2 regions of the Enterobacter adelaidei genome follow, and region 2 is predicted to be linked to the other one. Evidence: predicted binding sites of a transcription regulator. Region 2 holds the regulator's gene; the other holds the start of a gene.
The links. The regulator LexA, encoded in region 2, represses DNA repair genes until DNA is damaged. The targets are predictions, from matches to a motif close to TNCTGTATGTACATACAGNA.
Positions count from the first base shown of each region.

Region 1 (3,210 bases), on a different replicon from region 2:
ATTTCAACGCCAAAGCTTTTACGTAAAAAGCGAACGTCGCTATTATAAAAATCACCGGCAGTGATGATCCCGAAAGCCGACAGGCGTTCACTAATCTTTCGACCAATACCCCATATTTCTCTGGTACTGATCAGGCTCAGGAGCTTCCTGATCCTGGCCTGATCAGTCAAAACTACAACCCCGCCTGTAGCTGCCCATCGTTTGCTCGCATAGGTGCATAATTTAGCGAGGGTTTTGGTGCTTGAACAACCCACACCACAGGTAAGGGACAGATTATGAAGAAGTGTACTTCTGATCAACCGGCCGTAATCTTCATAATCTATTATCTTGTTCATGTTTTTCAATAACATGAAATTTTCATCTATGCTATATCGACTCGATTGAGGCGCGAAGCTTTCCAGCGTTTCATGGAAGCGATTTGAGTAGTCTTCATACAAAGTAAAGTTAGAGCTCCGGACTTCGATCCGGTGTTGCTGAATCAAATCCCTGCACTTAAAAATTGGGGTCCCACGCTTAATACCAACGCTTTTAGCCAGTTTATTCATTGCAATGACGGACGAATCGTTATTGCTGGCTATGATGAGCGGCTTTTTTGACAGCTTGGGATCCATCGCACACTCAAATGCCGCATAGGCTCCGTTAATATCAACGTGCATGTACATGGCTGAACTGATTCAGTGCAAAGGTGACGACGCCCCATATCTCAAGGGATTCAGGATTTACACGTATCGGCTTATAGGCTGGATTAGAAGGCATCAAAAGCAGCTCAGGATACGTGTGTAAGATCTTTACCGTAAACTCTCCATCCACCAGCGCAACGACGATAGAGCCGTGTCGTGCTGTTAAAGACCGATCCACAACCAGTATTGCTCCATCATTGATACCGGCATTGATCATACTGAGGCCCGCCGCCCTGACAAAGAAGGTTGAGGGGCGGTTGCGGACTACATATTCATGCAAATTTAATTCATTATCTTCATGCCCGGCGCACGGACTCATCACTCCACAGCTTAGTAAATCACTGAAAAAAGGTGCCATTTCGTAAGGCTTGTTGCTAATGTGCTCAAGGATAACAGACATAGCTACACTCGAATTCTTGTACTGTATGTATAAACAGTATTGCGAGTTGAAGAGAAAAGATCAAATCTCTCCGGTAACGCTATCAAGCCTGACGAAAAATTAAGCTTTATCATAAACATCAAAAACCATCTTTTACCGATAATGGCGAGCTGGCCTACGAAGAAGGTATACAAGCTAGGATGAAAGGATTCTGATGCTCCTCCCACCAAATTTTTTATCTCCTGAAGACCAGGCTGAGTACGATGCTTATATGGCAAGGTTCAGCGAGGTGGTGATGCTGCCAACTTACTGATTTAGTGTATGATGGTGTTTTTGAGGTGCTCCAGTGGCTTCTGTTTCTATCAGCTGTCCCTCCTGTTCAGCTACTGACGGGGTGGTGCGTAACGGCAAAAGCACTGCCGGACATCAGCGCTATCTCTGCTCTCACTGCCGTAAAACATGGCAACTGCAGTTCACTTACACCGCTTCTCAACCCGGTACGCACCAGAAAATCATTGATATGGCCATGAATGGCGTTGGATGCCGGGCAACCGCCCGCATTATGGGCGTTGGCCTCAACACGATTTTCCGCCATTTAAAAAACTCAGGCCGCAGTCGGTAACCTCGCGCATACAGCCGGGCAGTGACGTCATCGTCTGCGCGGAAATGGACGAACAGTGGGGATACGTCGGGGCTAAATCGCGCCAGCGCTGGCTGTTTTACGCGTATGACAGGCTCCGGAAGACGGTTGTTGCGCACGTATTCGGTGAACGCACGATGGCGACGCTGGGGCGTCTTATGAGCCTGCTGTCACCCTTTGACGTGGTGATATGGATGACGGATGGCTGGCCGCTGTATGAATCCCGCCTGAAGGGAAAGCTGCACGTAATCAGCAAGCGATATACGCAGCGAATTGAGCGGCATAACCTGAATCTGAGGCAGCACCTGGCACGGCTGGGACGGAAGTCGCTGTCGTTCTCAAAATCGGTGGAGCTGCATGACAAAGTCATCGGGCATTATCTGAACATAAAACACTATCAATAAGTTGGAGTCATTACCTAGGAGAGTTCAATCACTCAACGCCTTTTACATCTCATTTTATTTATATCACCGACTATCATAAAGATAATACATGGATGATTTCACTTTCGCAGGAGGATTTTAATACAACCAAAATTTTAACATCGTTAAGTCTAGGGAAGGTGCGAACAAGTTCCTGATATGAGATCATCATATTCATCCGGAGCGCATCCCAGAGGGACATCATGAGCCATTAACTCACCTTCGCCGATAGTGAATTCAGCACTAAGCGCCGTCAGACCCGAAAAGAGATTTTCCTCTCCCGCATGGAGCAGATTCTGCCATGGCAGAATATGACCGCTGTCATCGAGCCGTTTTATCCCAAGGCGGGCAATGGCCGACGGCCCTATCCGCTGGAGACCATGCTGCGTATTCACTGCATGCAGCATTGGTACAACCTGAGCGACGGTGCCATGGAAGATGCCCTGTACGAAATCGCCTCCATGCGCCTGTTTGCCCGATTATCCCTGGATAGCGCCCTGCCGGATCGCACCACCATCATGAATTTCCGCCACCTGCTCGAGCAGCATCAACTGGCCCGTCAATTGTTCAAGACCATCAATCGCTGGCTGGCCGAAGCAGGCGTCATGATGACCCAAGGCACTTTGGTGGATGCCACCATCATTGAGGCACCCAGCTCTAGCAAGAACAAAGAGCAGCAACGCGATCCGGAGATGCATCAGACCAAGAAAGGCAATCAGTGGCACTTTGGCATGAAGGCCCACATTGGTGTCGATGCCAAGAGTGGCCTGACCCACAGCCTAGTCACCACCGCGGCCAACGAGCATGACCTCAATCAGCTGGGTAATCTGCTTCATGGAGAGGAGCAATTTGTCTCAGCCGATGCCGGCTACCAAGGAGCGCCACAGCGCGAGGAGCTGGCCGAGGTGGATGTGGACTGGCTGATCGCCGAGCGTCCCGGCAAGGTAAAAACCTTGAAGCAGCATCCGCGCAAGAACAAAACGGCCATCAACATCGAATACATGAAAGCCAGCATCCGTGCCAAGGTGGAGCACCCGTTTCGCATCATCAAGCGGCAGTTCGGCTTCGTGAAAGCCAGATACAAGGGGC
Region 1 covers NZ_CP154354.1:180,502-183,711, forward strand. The annotation lists gene umuC (translesion error-prone DNA polymerase V subunit UmuC) at 1-656, opposite strand, end outside; gene umuD (translesion error-prone DNA polymerase V autoproteolytic subunit) at 646-1,080, opposite strand; one part of gene AAHF05_RS23440 (IS1-like element IS1B family transposase) at 1,406-1,655, shown strand; one part of gene AAHF05_RS23440 (IS1-like element IS1B family transposase) at 1,655-2,103, shown strand; gene AAHF05_RS23445 (IS5 family transposase) at 2,391-3,210, shown strand, end outside.
Region 1: a site for LexA is predicted at 1,100-1,119, ahead of umuD (translesion error-prone DNA polymerase V autoproteolytic subunit). Genes of this name have one in related genera too.

Region 2 (3,210 bases):
TATTATTTCGCCAGTGACGGCGCCAGATAAAGGCCAGAGACAGGCCCCGCAACGAGAGGAAAACGGCCAACGCCAGCCACAAACCATGATTGCCAAGCCAGGGAAGCGTCAGCAGCGTCAGACCAAACCCTGCAGCTGCCACCGCCATACTGTTACGCATTTCGGCTCCGCGCGTAGCCCCAATGAACATGCCGTCCAGCAGATAACACCAGACACCGACCACCGGTAAGATCACCTGCCAGATGAGATAGTGGCTCGCCAGTTCACGCAGTGTGGGAAGTGAGGTGAGTAATGCAATGATCTGCTCGCCAAAAACGGCATAAACCAGCGCAAATGCCAGTGCCACCAGCCCTGACTGACGACAGGCTGCCCGCCAGACATCCTGAAGCTGCCCGCTTTCGCGCGCGCCGTACGCCTGCCCGGAATGTGCTTCCACAGCATAGGCAAAACCGTCCAGCGCGTAGGCGGTAAAGGTCAGCAGCGTCATCAATACGGCATTGACCGCGACGATGTCTGGCCCCAGCCGAGCCCCGAAAACCGTCAGCGCGCCAAAACAGAGCTGAAGGAGAAGTGAGCGCAGCATGATGTCACGGTTGAGTGCCAGCAGCTTACGGATATTGCCGCGCCATGCGGTTTTGAGTAGCGCAAGAGAGATCCCGCGCATCGCCAGCACGCGCCAGACCATCCACATACCGATGATAAAAGTCCCGTATTCGGCAATTGCCGTCGCCAGTGCAGCCCCCTGCACGTTCATATGCAGACCCATTACCAGCCAGACATCAAGCACAATGTTGAGAAGGTTTCCCACCACCAGCAAAATGACGGGCGCGCGGGCATACTGCACGCCCAGTAACCACCCCAGCAGAACCAGGTTAGCCAGTGATGCCGGCGCACTGAGCCAGCGAATTTCCAGGAAACGTTTCGCCTGCTCCAGCACCGCCTCGTTACCGCCAACGATGTGAAGCGCGAGGTCAATCAGGGGCGAGCGCAATACAACGATTAATACTCCCGCACCAAGCGCCAGAATGAGCGGCTGCACCAGCGCGCGGGCCAGGCGCAGCGGATCTCTGGCACCATACGCCTGTGCCGTGAGCCCGGTGGTACTCATGCGCAAAAAGAGCAGCAGCATAAACAGGAAGCTGGTTGCCGTCGCGCCAATCGCCACGCCGCCAAGATAAACAGGTGAATCCAGATGACCAATAACAGCAGTATCGACCAGACCCAGCAAGGGCACGGTAATATTGGAGAAAATCATCGGCAGTGCAAGACGCCACAATGCCTTATCTGATGCCGTCAGCAGTGACATGAAAAATACCGGGAGAGGTAAAGGAAGCAGGCTACAGCAACGCCGTAGCCTGTCAGGAAGAGATTACAGCCATTCGCCGTTGCGAATCACCCCTACTGCCAGCCCTTCGATAGAGAAGTTCTGTTCGCGAAGATCCACCACAATCGGGGAGAATTCGCTGTTTTCAGGCAGCAGCTGTACGGTATTACCCTGTTTTTTCAGACGCTTAACGGTCACTTCGTCATCAATACGCGCGACCACAACCTGGCCGTTTCGCACATCCTGCGTTTTGTGAACCGCAAGCAGATCACCGTCAAGAATACCGATGTCTTTCATCGACATGCCGCTTACGCGCAGCAGGAAATCAGCGCTCGGTTTAAACATCCCCGGATCGACCTGGTAGTGGCCTTCAATATGCTGCTGTGCCAGTAAAGGCTCACCGGCAGCAACACGCCCCACCAGCGGAATGCCCGTCTCTTCTTCCACCAGCAGGCGGATACCGCGTGACGCGCCCGAAACAATCTCAATCACGCCCTTACGCGCCAGCGCTTTCAGGTGTTCTTCGGCAGCATTCGGAGAACGGAAGCCCAGACGCTGAGCGATTTCCGCACGCGTGGGTGGCATACCCGTCTGGCCGATATGATCCCGGATGAGATCAAACACCTCTTGCTGCCTGGTCGTTAACGCTTTCATTCCGCCCCCTGGGTGTATATACAGTTATGCTGTGAGTATATACAGTCAAAGGCGATTTTGGAACCAAAAACTGCACAAAAAACCAGGGACTTAATTATTCCTCGAGGCTCATCGGAAATGTGACCAAAGCAGCGTGACCCAGGTAATGACCGCAGTAATAATCGCCAGCAACACGGCAGCGGAACCCATGTCTTTTGCCCGGCCAGAGAGCTCGTGGAAATCTGAGCCAATCCGGTCAACAACGGCCTCAATAGCGCTATTGAGAATTTCCACTATCATCACCAACAGTACGGAGCCGATCAGAAGAACGCGTGTTATTGCATCAATATCAAGGAAGCAGGCGATAATCACCGCGATGATAGCGGCGACGCCCTCCTGGCGAAAGGCGGCTTCATTGATCCACGCGGCACGGAAACCTTTCCAGGAATAGCCGGCGGCTTTGATGATTCGGGTTAACCCAGTGGTATTATTGGCCATTAAAAGAACCTTTTATTGGAAATAGCGTCAGTAACTAGAGTGGCAGCGCGTTTCGCTGCCGCCTGAAGTATGACGGGTAACAACAGAAATTTTGCGCGCTTTCTGTTATCCTTGCGCCGCAATTGCATTATTAACCAGAGGCTTTACATCGTTTATGTCCGGCTGGCCACGAATTTACTACAAATTACTTAATTTACCATTAAGCATCCTGGTAAAAAGCAAGTCTATCCCAGCAGAACCCGCGCTGGAATTAGGGCTCGATACGTCGCGCCCCATTATGTACGTTTTGCCTTATAACTCGAAGGCAGACTTACTGACGCTTCGCGCCCAGTGCCTGGCGCATGACTTACCTGACCCGCTTGAACCGCTAGAAGTTGACGGAACTCTGCTGCCGCGCTACGTGTTCATTCACGGTGGACCGCGCGTGTTTACCTATTACACGCCAAAAGAAGAGTCCATCAAGCTGTTCCATGACTATCTCGACCTGCACCGCAGCAATCCTGATCTGGATGTGCAGATGGTGCCAGTTTCGGTGATGTTTGGTCGTCGCCCGGGTCGTGAAAAAGGTGAAGAGAATCCACCGCTGCGCATGCTTAACGGCATCCAGAAGTTCTTCGCGGTCTCCTGGCTGGGACGCGACAGCTTTGTGCGTTTCTCCCCTTCCGTTTCGCTGCGTCGAATGGCGGACGAGCATGGCACCGACAAGATCATCGCGCAAAAACTGGCGCGCGTAGCGCGTATGCACTTCGCCCGTC
Region 2 covers NZ_CP154353.1:307,550-310,759, reverse strand. The annotation lists gene dinF (MATE family efflux transporter DinF) at 1-1,306, opposite strand, end outside; gene lexA (transcriptional repressor LexA) at 1,370-1,978, opposite strand; gene AAHF05_RS01500 (diacylglycerol kinase) at 2,087-2,455, opposite strand; gene plsB (glycerol-3-phosphate 1-O-acyltransferase PlsB) at 2,610-3,210, shown strand, end outside.